DNA from 3 places in the Kosakonia cowanii JCM 10956 genome. Region 3 is predicted to be linked to each of the others. Evidence: predicted binding sites of a transcription regulator. Region 3 holds the regulator's gene; each other region holds the start of a gene.
What was found. The regulator PurR, encoded in region 3, represses purine synthesis genes. The targets are predictions, from matches to a motif close to CANGCAAACGTTTGCNTG.
Positions count from the first base shown of each region.

Region 1: BWI95_RS07935 (NCS2 family permease) is a predicted target of PurR. The motif match lies at 2,614-2,631, and genes of this name have one in related genera.
Region 2: pyrD (quinone-dependent dihydroorotate dehydrogenase) is a predicted target of PurR. The motif match lies at 3,142-3,159, and genes of this name have one in related genera.

Region 1 covers NZ_CP019445.1:1,711,670-1,717,188, reverse strand. Annotated here, with positions in the region: gene mnmE (tRNA uridine-5-carboxymethylaminomethyl(34) synthesis GTPase MnmE) at 1-174, shown strand, start outside; gene BWI95_RS07940 (4'-phosphopantetheinyl transferase family protein) at 385-1,122, shown strand; gene BWI95_RS07935 (NCS2 family permease) at 1,176-2,513, opposite strand; gene yieH (6-phosphogluconate phosphatase) at 2,681-3,346, shown strand; gene cbrC (PF03691 family colicin E2 tolerance protein CbrC) at 3,372-3,959, shown strand; gene BWI95_RS07920 (ADP-ribosylglycohydrolase family protein) at 3,987-4,889, shown strand; gene phoU (phosphate signaling complex protein PhoU) at 4,928-5,519, opposite strand, start outside.
Region 2 covers NZ_CP019445.1:2,887,322-2,892,840, reverse strand. Annotated here, with positions in the region: gene rlmKL (bifunctional 23S rRNA (guanine(2069)-N(7))-methyltransferase RlmK/23S rRNA (guanine(2445)-N(2))-methyltransferase RlmL) at 1-120, opposite strand, end outside; gene BWI95_RS13580 (YcbX family protein) at 221-1,330, shown strand; gene zapC (cell division protein ZapC) at 1,327-1,869, opposite strand; gene pyrD (quinone-dependent dihydroorotate dehydrogenase) at 2,037-3,047, opposite strand; gene ssuE (NADPH-dependent FMN reductase) at 3,297-3,872, shown strand; gene BWI95_RS13560 (sulfonate ABC transporter substrate-binding protein) at 3,865-4,836, shown strand; gene ssuD (FMNH2-dependent alkanesulfonate monooxygenase) at 4,833-5,519, shown strand, end outside.
Region 3 covers NZ_CP019445.1:3,264,086-3,269,604, forward strand. Annotated here, with positions in the region: gene punC (purine nucleoside transporter PunC) at 1-377, opposite strand, end outside; partial or broken gene punR (DNA-binding transcriptional activator PunR) at 490-1,423, shown strand; gene purR (HTH-type transcriptional repressor PurR) at 1,420-2,445, opposite strand; gene cydH (cytochrome bd-I oxidase subunit CydH) at 2,743-2,832, shown strand; gene BWI95_RS15400 (MFS transporter) at 2,999-4,168, shown strand; gene BWI95_RS15405 (C40 family peptidase) at 4,213-5,058, opposite strand; gene BWI95_RS15410 (Grx4 family monothiol glutaredoxin) at 5,393-5,519, shown strand, end outside.

The DNA.
Region 1 (5,519 bases), 1.6 Mb from region 3:
ATGGCGGCTGAGCACCTGCAACAGGGCAAAGCGCAGCTACTGGGTGCCTGGGCGGGCGAGCTGCTTGCAGAGGAGCTGCGCCTGGCGCAGCAGAGCCTGAGCGAGATCACCGGCGAATTTACTTCTGATGACCTGCTGGGCAGGATTTTCTCAAGTTTCTGTATTGGTAAATAATCCCTCATCCCACGGCTGGCGGGCGTTTTAGCGCTCGTTAGCCATCATTTCATCACTTTTTCTGAAAGTGCTCCCCATTGACGAAAGAAAGTGTAAATATCACTCCTTAGGACTTTTCAGATGGGACTTTTAGCATTAAAACCTATTCATCACAGGCGATAATGTCGATTGTCGATTTGATTCACGCAGCCCATTATCACGGAGCGAAAAATGGCGACACACTTTGCAAGAGGGATCCTTTCAGAAGGCCATCTTGTCTCGACCCGGCTCCCTCAGGCATGCCTTGATGCCGCAGCTCAGCTTCCGGAACATCGCCGCTCCCGTTATATCGCTTCCCGGGCGCTGCTCGCAGAGATGATGTTTATGCTTTATGGCATCAGCGAATTGCCGGAGATGGTGGTTGAGGAGAGCGGACGACCGCGCTTTGCCGACAGCAGCTTGCCGAGCTTTTCCCTGGCCTACGCCGGGAATTTGGTTGGCGTTGCCATCACTACCGAAGGTGAGTGCGGACTTGATATGGAGCTACAGCGCGCGACGCGCAGCTTCCACAGTCCGCACGGGCATAAACACACCTTCAGCAACAATGAGCAGCTGTGGATAAACAACCAGAACGATGCCAGTGAAGCGCAAACGCAGCTGTTAACGCTGCGCCAGAGCGTGATGAAGCTGATTCACCAGATGCAGGACGACCCGATGCAGCTCCAGCTGCTGCCCGGCTCAGGGCGGCTTCGCGTCACGCGGCATGCGCAGGTAGAAGTGATGTGCGATGCCGAAGATGTGCTGATTTGGTCAGTTGCGGTCGCGCCTGCGATTGAGAGCCTGCGCATCTGGGAGTTCGATAGCCAGAGAGGGTGGCACTACCTGACTGATGTGCTGACCCGCGCCAACGATCCGGCTTCCCGCCTGATGCGTTTCACCAGCCTGCCCGCCGAAAAAGCGTTGATCTGAATAAGTGTTGGGATAAGACTTTCCCTCCCCCGACGTGGGAGAGGGAGAAGGGATTAATGCGCGTCGATAAAGACGATTTTCAGCAGGAACAGCAGCGCCACGATCACCACGCACGGGCTAAGCTCACGCAGACGACCGGTACCGATTTTCATCACGCAGTAGGAGATAAAGCCAAGTGCGATCCCCTCGGTGATGGAGAAGCTGAACGGCATCATCACGGCGGTAATAAACGCCGGTACCGCTTCGGTGAGATCATCCCACTTCACACGCGCCAGGCTTGAGGTCATCAGCACCCCGACGTAAATCAGCGCGCCCGCGGCCGCGTAACCCGGCACCATTCCCGCCAGCGGCGAGAGGAAGATCACCAGCAGGAACAGCAAACCTACGACTACCGCCGTCAGGCCGGTACGCCCACCAACGGAGACACCCGAAGAGGATTCAATGTAGGCGGTAACCGACGAGGTACCGAAGAAGGAGCCGGTGACAGAGGAGATACTGTCAACGTAGAGCGCCTGCTTCATGCGCGGGAATTTGCCCTTCTCATCCACCAGCCCGGCTTTGTCGGTCACACCGATCAGCGTCCCGGAGGAGTCGAACAGGTTCACCAGCATAAATGAGAAGATCACGCCCGCAAGACCGAGGTTAAAGGAGCCGGCGAGATCGACATTGCCCACCACCGACATCACGCTTGGCGGCTTAGAAACAATGCCGTGGTACTGCACATCGCCCAGCAGCCAGCCTAAAAGCGTGGTCACAACGATTGAGACCAGCACCGCGGCGTGAATATTGCGCGAGGCCAGAATAGCGATGATAAAGAAACCAAGCACGCCCAGCAGCACGCTGTGCGACGTCAGATTACCGATGCTGACCAGCGTCTCTTTGTTGGCGACAATCACACCCGCATTCTTCAGGCCCATCATGCCGATAAACAGGCCGATCCCGCTGGTGATGCCGACACGCAGGCTCATCGGGATATTGGCAATCATCCAGTAACGTACGCGGAAAATGGTCAGCAACAGCAGACCGACCGCCCCCCAGAAGATCGCGCCCATGCCGACCTGCCAGGAGAGCCCCATCGCGCCAACCACCACAAAGGCGAAGAAGGCGTTCAATCCCATTGCCGGAGCCAACGCGACCGGCAGGTTAGCCACCAGACCCATCAGGATGCTGCCGAACGCAGCAATCAGACAGGTGGTGACAAATACTGCGCTGGTATCCATTCCGGCGACGCCTAAAATTTGCGGGTTAACGAAAACGATGTAGACCATCGTTAAAAACGTCGTGAAGCCGGCGATCACTTCGGTGCGTGCCGTTGTGCCGTGGTCACGCAGTTTGAACACGCGGTCAAGCAACCCCGGGCGAGAGGCCTGGGAAGTCTGTTGTTGGCTCATTATCAATTTCCGGAATAGGAGGGAAAATTCGTCGCTATCCTATACCAAAATGAGGCAGTATTGACGGTTATCACGCACTTTTTTTCATTGAATTTGCTTATACGGCAACGATTGCGTCCCGCAATCTGCGTTAAGTAATCGTTAAACTTGTAATCACAGGAAATGGCATGTCCCACATTGAAGCGATCTTTTTCGACTGTGACGGCACCCTGGTCGATAGCGAAGTAATCTGTTCCCGCGCATACGTCCATATGTTTCAAACCGTTGGCATTACGCTGGATCTCGAAGAGGTCTTTAAGCGTTTCAAAGGTATGAAACTGTATGAAATTATTGATGTTATCGGCGAAGAGCACGGTAAAGCGCTGGATAAAGCGCTGCTTGAGCCGGTTTATCGCGCCGAAGTAGCGCGGCTGTTCGACAGCGAGCTAGAGGTGATTCCGGGTGCCAGCGCACTGCTTGATGCCGTTAGCGTTCCCATGTGCGTGGTCTCTAACGGGCCAGTGAGCAAAATGCAACACTCATTAGGTAAACTTGGGATGTTGCACCACTTTCCGGAAAAACTGTTCAGTGGCTATGACATCCAGCGCTGGAAGCCCGATCCAGCGTTAATGTACCATGCAGCAGAGGTACTCGATGTCTCGCCGGAGAAGTGCATTCTGGTGGATGATTCCGCCGCCGGAGCGCAATCTGGCATTGCGGCAGGGATGGAAGTCTTTTACTTCTGCGCCGACCCGCATAACGTACCTATCGATCACCCAAAAGTGACGACATTTACTGACTTAGCACAGCTGCCAGCATTGTGGCGCGCTCGCGGGTGGTCTGTTACGCGCTAACTTACCTACAAAACAGGATGTTTTTATGGACCAGAATAATCGCCCTCTCCCGGTATTCAAATACCATCCACAGCCCCTGGAAACGGGCGTCTTCTCTGAAGGCAAAACCGTGACCTGCGCCTGTTGCTCACAGCCAACAGACGTCTACTACACCAACCCGTTCTTTACTGCGGAAGATGTCGATACGCTCTGCCCGTGGTGCATTGCCGATGGCTCAGCAGCAGAGAAATTCAACGGCACATTTCAGGATGATTGCAGCCTTGAAGGTGTCGAAGGGGAGTTTGATGATGAGGGCGAATTTACCGGCTTTAGCAGTTCGTGGCCGGAAGATACCGTTGCTGAGTTGACGCAACGCACACCCGGCTATTGCGGCTGGCAGCAAGAGCACTGGCTGGCGCACTGCAATGATTTCTGCGCCTTTATCGGTTACGTTGGCTGGAAAGAGATAGCCGACAGGCTGGATCAGTTTGCCGATCTGGACGCCGATTGCCGGGCCTTTGGTATGGATATCAACAAACTAAAGGAGTATCTGCGCGACGGCGGCGACTGTCAGGGCTACCTCTTCCGTTGCCTCCACTGCGGGAAGCTGCGTCTGTGGGCAGATTTCTCCTGACGACTTGCCCGAAATAAGGAATAAAAGATGTCGGATTTACTTGCGCGTTATCAGGGGTGCCTTCTCGGCCTTGCGGCCGGAGATGCGGTTGGCACAACGGTAGAGTTCAGTCCCAGAGAGAGCTTTACCCCGGTCACCGATATGGTCGGCGGCGGCCCGTTTCATTTAAAAGCCGGGCAGTGGACGGACGACACCTCAATGGCGCTCTGCCTCGCGCACAGCCTGATCGCCTGTAAAGGGTTTGATGCGACCGATCAGATGAACCGCTATCTGAACTGGTGGAAGTGGGGCTATTTAAGCTCCACGGGGACCTGTTTTGATATCGGCATGACTGTCTCATCCGCGCTGCAGCGCTTTGCGCACGACGGCGAGCCCTTTGCCGGCTCGAGCGATCCGCGCACGGCGGGCAACGGTTCATTGATGCGGCTGGCGCCGGTGGTGCTCTGGTACTATCCGGATGTACCAAAGGCGCTGGAGTATGCCGAAGCGTCATCGCGGACGACGCACGCCGCGCCAGAAGCGCTGGCCAGCTGTCGTCTCTTCGCGCAGATGCTTATCAATGCGCTACAGGGCAAGAGTAAATCCGACACGCTGACAGATATTGCGCAGCTGCCGGAACAGGCTAATCTGCGCCAGATCGCCGAAGGGCATTACCGGCAGAAATCGCGTGCGGAGGTGTTCGGCACCGGTTACTGCGTGCAAAGCCTGGAGGCGGCACTTTGGTGCTTCGCTCACGGGGAGAGTTTCGAAGAGACGATCCTGCTGGCGACCAACCTTGGCGATGATGCGGATACCACAGCGGCGATTGCCGGGCAGCTCGCTGGTGCCTGGTACGGCGTGGAGGGGATCCCGCACCGCTGGCGGGAGAAGCTGTGGCAATGCGATGAGATCGCAACGCTTGCCGGTCAGCTACTCAGTAAGTCAGCGTGAAGCAAAACCCCCTCATCACGAGGGGGTTTTTATTGCGCTTACTCTTTCGGATCTTTTCCGGCGAGCAGCTTGTCCAGCTCGTCGCCGCCAACGTGGCGGAAATCCTGGCCTTTAACGAAGTAGAAGATGTACTCGCAGATGTTCTGGCAGCGATCGCCGATACGTTCGATAGAGCGGGCGCAGAAGAGGGCGGTCAACACGCTCGGAATGGTGCGGGAGTCTTCCATCATGTAGGTCATCAGCTGGCGCACAATGCCTTCATACTCCTGATCCACCTTCTTATCTTCGCGATAGACTCGCACCGCTTCGTCAATGTCCATGCGCGCAAAGGCGTCCAGCACGTCGTGCAGCATCTGCACGGTATGGCGTCCTAACGACTCAAGGCTGACGAGCAGCGGCTGGTGCTGCTGGGAGAACTTCTCCAGCGCCGTGCGGCAGATTTTATCCGCCACGTCGCCAATACGCTCCAGCTCGGCGATGGTTTTGATGATCGCCATCACCAGGCGTAAATCGCTCGCCGTCGGCTGACGCTTGGCGATAATGCGCACGCAGGCCTCATCGATGGCGACTTCCATCATATTGACCTGCTTATCCCCTTCAACAACGCGCTTTGCCAGCTCGCTGTCCTGG
Region 2 (5,519 bases), 380 kb from region 3:
GTCGCCTTCAAAATGGACACCACCCTGAACGACGCGGCACTCCACGGCGCCGAGTTTTTCAAGTTCAGTTTTTAACAGCTCTTCCAGCCCACGGGCCGTACTGGCAAACAGAGAAATCATAATGTCACTTACACTCTACGAAAATTGTTGCGCATTATAGCTAATCTCGCCCTCATGTCATAAAGTTGAGGGCTTATTTTCGTCTAACAGGGAGGAAGACGTGCCTACCCTTTCACGTCTTTATATCCATCCGGTGAAATCCATGCGCGGTATTGGCCTGACGCATGCCCTCGCCGATGCCAGCGGCCTCGCGTTTGACCGGGTTTTTATGGTCACGCAGCCTGATGGCACCTTTATTACCGCGCGTCAGTTTCCGCAGATGGTGCGTTTTCTGCCCTCGCCTTTAACGGATGGCCTGCATCTGACCGCGCCCGACGGTAGTAGTGCGGTGATCCGCTTTGCCGATTTTTCCCCCGACGCCGCACCTACCGAGGTGTGGGGCAACCACTTTACGGCGCTGATTGCCCCTGCGGCCATCAACCAGTGGCTGAGCGGCTTTTTCGACCGCGAGGTGCAGCTGCGCTGGGTGGGCACAAATCCGACCCGCCGCGTTAAGCGCCACGAAGAGGTTCCCCTCTCCTTTGCCGATGGCTTTCCCTATCTGTTAACCAATGAAGCCTCGTTGCGCGATCTGCAACAACGTTGCCCTGCCAGCGTACAGATGGAGCAGTTTCGCCCCAATCTGGTGGTGACCGGGGCGCAGGCGTGGGAGGAGGATAGCTGGAAAGTGGTGCGCATTGGCGACGTGGTGTTTGACGTGGTTAAACCGTGCAGCCGCTGCATCTTTACCACCGTCAGCCCCGAGCGCGGTCAGAAACACCCTACCGGTGAGCCGCTCGCCACACTGCAAAAGTTCCGCACGGCGCAGGATAATGGCGACGTCGACTTCGGTCAGAATTTAATTGCCCGCAACAGCGGCGTAATTCGCACCGGCGATGAGGTTGCGGTACTGGCCACCGGCCCGGCGAAAGTGTATGGCGCGGGTGCGGTCGTTGAATCACTTGAACCGCAGGCGCAACCCGCAGGCACGGTGGATATTGAGTGGCAGGGTCAGACCTTTCGCGGTAATAACCAGCAGGTGCTGCTGGAGCAGCTGGAAAACCAGGGGATCCGCGTGCCCTACTCATGTCGCGCAGGCATCTGCGGCTGTTGCCGGATACGTTTAGTCGAAGGGGAAGTGAGTGCGCTGAAACAGTCAGCGCTGGGTGAGGATGACACTATCCTCAGTTGCAGCTGTGTACCGAAAACGTCGCTGCGGCTGGAACCTTAAACCGCCTGCTCGAAAGCGAGGCTCGCGGCATTAAGCTGCGGCTTCAGGCGATCGTTCATGATCTTTATCGCATCGCCCAGTTGCATCGTGCGCCCGGCAACCACCACGCCGGGCTGCGCCAGCAGGCAGAGCGTCGCGTTCTCTCCAGGCTCGACCACCAGCAAATTCACGCACTCTTGCGTATCGCTTAACCAGACGCAGGCACCATCGCCAGTGGCGGGCGTCCACGGGGAGTTGTGGCTCAAAAAGTGCCAGCTTTTCGGCATTTGCGGTTTAAGAAAGCGGATTGCCACCAGCGCATTGAGCACCAGCTCGGCGCGTTGCTCATTAGATAATTCTAAATCGCGGCATTTTTCATCGAAGGAGAAATAAAGCGCAGCGTCATCAACACAAAAACCAGACGGGGAAAAGGCATCAGGCGTCAGCATTTTACGGGCGAATCGGGAGCGAAATAACATACCATTGGCTAAATCGAGCATCATACGATCGTGCTCTTCATCAAAATACCAGCGCCAATTATCGTCAGGTTTAATTCGCATTGTTTCCCCCTTTCCCCCTAAACATCCTGTTGTTTTTTCATCCGTTGTGCCGCCTCGCTTATTAACTTAATAATTGAAGACTGAAATGTTTAAATTAGCAACAGTGACGGAATATAAAACAACCAGGGCCGGAAATAAAGCCCTGGTTACGCAGGAGGGGAAAAAGATCAGAGGTAGGTGACGATCTCTTTTACCAGCGGTGGGCCTTTAAAAATAAAACCAGAATAAATTTGCACCAGCGAAGCGCCCGCTTCCATCTTCTCGCGTGCGGCAATCACCGAGTCGATTCCGCCGACGCCAATAATCGGTAAACGCCCAGATAATTCTTGTGACAGACGTCGGATAATTTGCGTACTTTTTAATTGCAGGGGACGTCCACTTAAACCACCGGTTTCATCACAGTGCTTCATTCCCTGAACCAATGCCCGGTCGAGGGTGGTATTGGTGGCAATAACGCCATCAATATTGTGGCGAACTAAACTATCAGCGACCTGGATTAGCTCTTCTTCAGAAAGATCGGGCGCAATTTTCACCGCCACCGGAACATATTTATGGTGGCGAGCTTGCAGATCATTCTGCTTAATTTTAATGGCGCTGAGTAAATCATCCAGCGCTTCGCCATATTGCAAGGTGCGCAAACCTGGGGTGTTTGGCGAAGAGATATTGATGGCGATATAACCGGCATAGGGGTAAATTTTCTCCATGCAGATCAAGTAGTCATCTTTTCCCTGTTCAACCGGCGTATCTTTATTTTTGCCAATATTAATACCGAGTACGCCGTCAAAATGCGCCTTTTTGACATTCTCGACCAGATTGTCGACGCCAAGATTGTTAAAGCCCATGCGGTTAATCAGCCCTTCAGCTTCCACCAGGCGGAAGATCCTAGGCTTATCATTTCCCGGCTGCGGGCGCGGCGTCACGGTGCCAATCTCGATTGAGCCAAACCCCATCGCGCCCAGCGCATCAATGCACTCACCGTTTTTATCCAGACCTGCGGCCAGACCGAGCGGATTTTTAAAGGTCAGTCCCATGCACTGCACCGGTTTTGCCGGTACACGCTGGCGGACAAGCGCTTCGAGCGGCGTGCCGGTAACGCGGCGCAGCTGCTGGAACGTTAATTCATGAGCGCGTTCTGGATCGAACTGGAAAAGGGCTTTACGAACGAAGGGGTAGTACATGAACTCTCCTGGATTCCCGGTGTGCAAACCGGGGGCGTATTATCAGTGAAAGCGCAGCGAAAGGGAATTGACCTGTGGCAAAAAAAGCCTATTCCGCGCAATCGTTTTCCTCTCAGGCCCTCTCTTTATGCAAATTTCAGCAACTTTTCCCCGAATAAATCATTTAGGGGAATAAACCGCCTCTGTCACACTGCCTGAAATTGTTATCAATGTTATCTATAAGCAAACATTTGGTTATAAGGAGTAAGCATGCGCGTTGTCACCCTGGCCGGCAGTCCCCGCTTTCCCTCGCGCTCCAGCGCGCTTCTGGAGTATGCCCGCGATAGGCTTTCTGCGCAGGGCGTTGAGGTTAACCACTGGCATCTGCACAATTTTGATCCTGAAGACCTGCTCTATGCCCGCTTCGACAGCCCGGCGCTGCAAACCTTTATCGAGCAACTCAGCATGGCTGAGGGGCTGATTGTCGCCACCCCGGTCTATAAAGCAGCCTATTCCGGCGCCCTAAAAACCCTGCTCGACCTGCTTCCCGAACGCGCGCTGGCAGACAAAGTGGTATTGCCGCTGGCAACGGGCGGCACGGTAGCGCATCTGCTGGCGGTTGATTACGCCCTGAAACCGGTGCTGAGTGCCCTCAAAGCACAGGAGATCCTCCACGGTGTCTTCGCCGACGACAGTCAGGTGCTCGATTATCAACATAAACCGAGCCTGACGCCCAATCTGCAAGGCCGACTGGATAGCGCGCTGGAGACCTTCTGGCAGGCGCTCCATCGCCGCGATATTAAAGCCCCGGATTTCCACGCCCCGCAAGGAGTTGCTCATGTTTAACTGCCTCTCATTTTCCGCCACCGGGCTGCTGCTTGGCGGGCTGCTCACCCTCTCCGCCTGGGCGCAGGCCGCCGAGCCGGCACCGGAGGCTTTGCGCATTGGCTATCAAAAAGGAAGCGTCAGCATGGTGCTGGCGAAAAGCCACGGCCTGCTGGAGAAACGCTATCCGCATACCAAAATTTCCTGGATTGAGTTCCCGGCCGGGCCGCAAATGCTTGAAGCGCTGAATGTCGGCAGTATCGATCTTGGCAGCACCGGCGATATCCCGCCGATTTTCGCCCAAGCTGCGGGCGCAGATCTGGTCTATGTCGGCGTCGAGCCGCCAAAACCGAAAGCGGAAGTGATCCTCGTGGCTGAAGATAGCCCAATCAAAAGCGTAGCGGATTTGAAGGGCCATAAAGTCGCGTTCCAGAAGGGCTCCAGCTCCCATAACTTGCTGTTGCGGGCGCTGCAACAGGCCGGACTTAAATTCAGCGATATTCAGCCGGTGTTCCTCAGCCCGGCAGACGCGCGTGCCGCATTCCAGCAACACAATGTCGACGCCTGGGCTATCTGGGATCCCTACTACTCTGCCGCCCTGTTACAAGGCGGCGTGCGGGTACTGAAGGATGGCACCACCCTCAAGCAGACCGGTTCATTTTACTTAGCCGCGCGCCCCTATGCCGAGAAGAATGGCGCCTTTATTCAGGGCGTACTGGATACCTTCAGCGCAGCGGATGCTTTAACGATTAGTCAGCGCGACGAAAGTATCGCTCTGTTTGCCAAAAGCATGGGGCTGCCGCAACCGGTGATCGCCACCTATTTCGATCACCGTCCGCCAACCAAAATCACCCCGGTAAATGAGGCAACGGCTGCACTACAGCAGCAGACCGCCGACCTTTTCTATGAAAACCATCTGGTACCGAAAAAAGTCGATATCCGTAGCCGCATCTGGCAGCCGACCCAAGAAGGAGCGAAATCATGAGTCTGAATCTGTTCTGGTTTTTACCGACCCACGGTGATGGTCACTATCTTGGCACCGACCACGGCGCGCGACCGGTTGATTATGGCTATTTGCAGCATATCGCCCAGGCAGCCGACAGGCTCGGCTTTAGCGGCGTGCTGATCCCGACCGGGCGATCCTGTGAAGATGCGTGGCTGGTGGCTGCCTCGTTGATTCCGGTCACCCAGCGCCTGAAGTTTCTGGTTGCCCTGCGCCCGAGCGTGATCTCGCCGACGGTTGCCGCGCGCCAGGCGGCAACGCTCGACAGGCTCTCCAATGGCCGGGCGCTGTTTAACCTGGTGACCGGCAGCGATCCGCAGGAGCTGGCAGCCGACGGTGTGTTCCTCGATCACAGCGAACGCTATGAGGTATCGTCGGAATTTACCCATATCTGGCGTCGTTTGCTGGAGGGCGACACCGTCGATTTCACCGGCAAGCATTTACAGGTACGCGGCGCGAAGCTGCTCTTCCCTCCGGTACAACAGCCGCGACCGCCGCTCTACTTCGGCGGATCCTCCGATGTAGCCCAGGATCTGGCGGCAGAGCAGGTCGATCTCTATCTCACCTGGGGCGAGCCGCCAGAGCAAGTAAAAGAGAAGATTGAGCAGGTGCGCACGAAGGCCGCTGCCCACGGGCGAAAAGTGCGCTTCGGTATTCGCCTGCAT
Region 3 (5,519 bases):
TGCGCCGGGTAGTGATCTGTCACCAGCGCCTGCCAGCTAACGGTGGCGGCGCAGACGCCGACGGCCTGCACAAAACGCAGCACCAGTAGCCAGGTAGCATCGCGCACCCAGAGGGTGCCAAGGCAGCCCAGGGCGAAAATAGAGAGACCAATCAGCAGAATTGGTTTGCGACCATAACGATCCGACAGCGGTCCCCACAGCAGCTGCGCCACCGCGAACCCGGCCAGGAAAAGGCTCAGCGAGGCGCTGATCACGGCGGGAGAGGTGTTTAAATCTTGCTGAATCGCGCTGAAAGCGGGCAGGTACATGTCGGTGGCTAAAAAGCCCAGCACGCTTAAGCCCGCGAGCCAGACTAAAAATCCTTTGCCAGGTTGCATTCTCATTTCTCTTTAATTGCAGGTAATCAGGGTGGGGAAGTGTAAGGAGTGCTTTCCTGGTTGTGAAACGCTAATATTTGCACATTGGTTTCAAAAATTTTGCAGGCAGAATATGTGGTCAGAATACTCCCTTGAAGTGGTGGATGCCGTAGCGCGGAATGGCAGCTTTAGCGGCGCGGCGCAGGAGTTGCACCGCGTGCCTTCTGCGGTGAGCTACACCGTACGCCAGCTGGAGGAGTGGCTGGCGGTGCCGCTGTTCGTGCGCCGCCACCGCGATGTGGAATTAACCCCCGCCGGCGTCTGGTTTTTAAAGGAGGGGCGGTCTGTTATCAAAAAAATGCTGATCACCCGCCAGCAGTGTCAGCAGATCGCCAACGGCTGGCGCGGCCAGTTGCCGATTGCCGTCGATAACATTGTAAAACGCGCCCGCACGCGGCAGATGATTGTCGATTTCTACCGTCACTTCAGCGATGTTGAACTGGTGGTCTACCAGGAGGTGTTCAACGGCGTCTGGGATGCGCTCGCCGATGGCCGTGTTGAACTGGCGATCGGTGCCACGCAGGCCATTCCCGTCGGGGGGCGCTATGCCTTTCGCGATATGGGCACTTTAAGCTGGAAGTGTGTCGTCTCGCGTCAACATCCGCTGGCACAACTCAACGGTCCGTTAAGCGATGAGACGTTGCGCAACTGGCCGTCGCTGATTCAGGAGGATACCTCCCGCTCGTTGCCGAAGCGCATTACCTGGCTGCTGGATAACCAGAAACGGGTGATGGTGCCCGACTGGGCCTCGTCGGAAGCGTGCCTGTCAGCGGGGCTCTGTGTGGGGATGGTGCCAGCCCATTTTGCCCGACCGTGGCTTGATAGCGGTGACTGGGTGGCGCTTGAACTGGAAAACCCGTTCCCGGATGCCGCCTGCTGCCTGACATGGCAACAAAACGAGGCGTCGCCTGCGCTGAACTGGCTGCTCGATTATCTGGGCGACAGTGAAACGTTGAATAAGGAGTGGCTGCGGGAGCCGGAGTAAGGCTCCCGCGGGAGGGGATTAACGGCGGTAATCGCGGAAGGGGCCATCGGCCACCGAGCGGCGCTCAACCAGGCGCGGATGCACTTCAATCGACTGCGACTGTTCACGCTTATTCACAATGCGATCGAGCAGCATGGTGAATGCCGTTTCGCCCAGCGAGTCCTTCGGCTGATGGATCGTCGTCAACGCGGGGGTAAAGAAGCGCGAGTTGCGCACGTTGTCATAGCCGATAACGGAGATATCCTGCGGCACGCGCAGCCCCATCTCATCGGCAGCGCAGAGGGCGCCCATCGCCATAATGTCGCCGCCGCAGAAGACTGCGGTGGGGCGCGAGGACTGGCCGAGGATCTGCTGCATGGCCCGGTAGCCGGACTCCGGCTCAAAGTCGCCCTGTACAATCCAGTTTTCCGGCACGTTGATCATCGCTTCGTTCATCGCCTTCATAAAGCCAGCCAGACGGCCTGCGCCGGTGTTGCGCTCCAGCGGACCCGGGATCACGCCGATGTCGCGATGGCCGCGCTCGATCAGGTAACGACCGGCCATATAGCCGCCCTGGAAGGCGTTATCGATCACTGAATCGGTGAAGTCTGCCTTCGATTCGCCCCAGTCCATCACCACCATCGGAATATGGCGATACTCTTCTAGCATGGTGAGCACGGTTTCCGGGTACTCAGAGCACATCACCAGCAGGCCATCGACACGCTTTTGCGCCATCATCGACAGATAGGCGCGCTGCTTCTCCTGGCTGTTCCAGGCGTTGCCGAGGATCAGGGTGTAACCCTTCTGGAAACACTTCTTCTCAACCGCTTCGATGATCTCGGCGAAGTAGGCCGCTTCACTGCTGGTCGCCAGCAGACCAATCGATTTGGTGTGATTCACTTTCAGGCTGCGCGCAACGGCGCTTGGCGAATAGTGCAGCTCTTTGATCGCCGCCCAGACAGCGTTGCGCGTCTCTTCGGCGACGAAACGGGTTTTGTTAATTACATGTGATACGGTTGTAGTGGAAACGTTTGCTCGTTTCGCGACATCTTTAATCGTTGCCATCAGATATTACTCCAGACCATATCGTAAGCTCCTGATAATTCGGTAGGTAAACGTTTGCCTTTAAACACCCTGAACTCATCAAAGTGAGTGCGGTACGCCGGGAAAACGACACTGGACGTCAGGAGGGGAGTCAATGGCCGGTACGCTAATAAATTTAGCGTCGAATTTTGTCTGATCTTGAGCAAAAGGGGAAGTATTAAAACCGTTCTGCTGGCAAATCACGCAAGATTTTTCCCATATTTTGTGCAAAAATGCGCAGGCTCACTTTTTGTGGGGAAATTAAATGGAGAAAAATTGATGAGCACCGATCTTAAGTATTCACTCTTCACTACCGTCATCGTTCTGAGCCTGATCGTTTTCGGCGCGCTGACCGCTGCACTGCATTGATCTGATGCGAGGGAGAGCCTTCTCCCTCGGTTCTTGCGTCCCCATTGTTACCCGTTGCGCAATAAACTTTTCTCCGTACGCTCACTTCTGTTTTTTGTGACACCTGTCATACTTTTGCCTTTCGCGACCCGGTAGAGGGTCGGCATGTCCATTTCGGAGTCAAAAGATGAAAATAAATTTCCCCCTGCTTGCCCTGGCGATAGGCGCCTTTGGGATTGGTACCACCGAGTTCTCCCCGATGGGGTTACTGCCGGTGATTGCGCAGGGTGTTGGGGTCTCGATTCCGGCGGCGGGGATGCTGATCAGCGCCTATGCCATCGGCGTTATGGTGGGCGCGCCGCTGATGACGCTGCTGCTTTCCCATCGCGGCCGTCGTAACGCGCTGATTTTCTTAATGGCGATCTTCACCGTCGGCAATGTGCTCTCTGCTATTGCGCCGGATTACGCCACCCTGATGATCGCCCGTATCATCACCAGCCTTAACCACGGCGCCTTCTTCGGCCTTGGCTCGGTGGTAGCCGCGAGCGTTGTCGCGAAAGAGAAGCAGGCCAGCGCGGTGGCGACGATGTTTATGGGGCTGACTATCGCCAATATCGGCGGTGTGCCTGCCGCCACCTGGCTTGGGGAGACGATCGGCTGGCGCATGTCGTTTATGGCAACCGCCGGGCTTGGGGTGATCTCCATGGTCTCGCTCTTCTTCTCATTACCGAAAGGCGGCGTGGGCGCGCGACCCAACGTGCGCAACGAGCTCGCGGTACTGATGCGCCCGCAGGTGCTGACGGCGCTGCTGACTACCGTGCTCGGTGCCGGTGCAATGTTCACTCTCTATACCTACATCTCACCGGTGTTGCGCACACTGACTGACGCCACGCCGGTGTTTGTCACCGCCATGCTGGTGCTGATTGGCGTGGGTTTCTCGATTGGCAATTATCTGGGTGGGAAACTGGCGGACCGCTCGGTAACCGGCACCCTGAAAGGCTTTTTACTGCTGCTGATTGTTATCATGCTGGCGATCCCGCTGCTGGCGCGCAGTGAGATTGGTGCGGCGATCGCGATGGTGGTGTGGGGCGCTGCAACATTCGCGGTGGTGCCGCCGTTGCAGATGCGCGTGATGCGTGTTGCCCATGAAGCACCGGGGCTGTCGTCATCGGTCAATATTGGTGCATTTAACCTGGGTAATGCCCTTGGCGCGGCGGCAGGTGGTGCGGTGATCTCCGGCGGTCTCGGCTACAGTTTTGTTCCGGTGATGGGGGCGATTATTGCCGGGCTGGGGCTGCTGCTGGTGCTCTTCTCCGGGCGTAATTCAGCGTCGCGCGTCTGTGCGGCGGCGGAGTAAGGCGAAGTAACACCTGCCGCGCGAGCGGCAGGTGGGAGAGGGAGTTAGCGAATGGTTTTCGGTGTCACTACGCGGCGTGCACCAACATAGTGGCGCTGCCAGTAATCTTCGCTTAATGAAGTGACCTGAATATCCTGGCCGCTGCGCGGTGACTGGATAAATTTGCCGTTGCCGACATAGACGCCAACGTGATCGGCGGTGCCGCGACCCTGAGTGCGGAAGAAGACCAGATCGCCGCTCTCCAGTTCGCGCAGGTTAACCGGCGAGGCATCACGCAGGTGATACATCTCATTGGCGGTACGCGGAATACGGAATTTCACCAGATCTTTATAGGCGTAATAGACCAGCCCGCTGCAATCAAAACCGGTTTTCGGCGAGGTACCGCCCCAGTGGTAAGGTTTGCCGAGCTGGTTCATCAGCTTCGACATCGCGGTTTTTTGCACTTTTTGCACGCGCAGTTTATGCACGTCAGCTAGCGTGCCGGCCTGGCTGCTTTTCACTTTAATACAGTGCGGCTTGTGGCCTTTGCGCGGCGTACACTTCTCAGTCCAGCTAACGGTTGTAGTTTTCAGTGAGCTGGATGCTTTACGACGCGAGGGAGTTTTAGCGGTTTTCTGCGGGGTAGCGCTGTTTTTCTTTTTTATCGTTTTGGTCGATGTTTTGTTTTTTGCGGTTTTTTTACTTCTGACTTTTTCTGCTGGAGTGCCACTGCTTTTCTTTGCTGTTTTTGTAGAACTGTTTTTTTTCTTACGTTCGGATGCTTTCGCCAGATGTGTTTTTTGCACGGCCGAGGCTGGCGCTTGTTCAGAAGCGCTCGCTAATGGCGTGAAAGACAATGTGGTGAACAACAAAGCACAGAGCGTGATTGAAGCTTTTGGTATCCGCGCCACTGAGCATTCCCCTGTTAGGGCAGGCATCTTATTATGCTTGCGTATGATTTAAAAAACTCGTCGATTCTAATCTATAAAAAGCCCAAACGTTAATACTGTTTTTGCATCTATAACGTCGTTTCGTTAACAAGCGCGCAAAAACGAGCAAAACGTTTCGCTAAAAGCGGTTTTTTCACCGCCTGAGCCGCGCCGGGTTGGCTTAAGTCACGCTTACCTTATCGTGCCTGTAACAGCGTAAATTCGCGCGGTGAATAAAATGTTATTTTCCGAAGCAAGCCTGACCCGCTACAATGTTCGATCTCTGCCGTAGAAGAAGTTGAAGGAAGCAAAGACAATGAGTGAGACTCTTGAGAAAATTCAGCGCCAGATCGCTGAGAACCCGATTCTGCTGTACATGAAAGGCTCGCCGAAACTGCCAAGCTGCGGTTTCTCCGCCCAGGCCGTTCAGGCGCTCTCTGCAT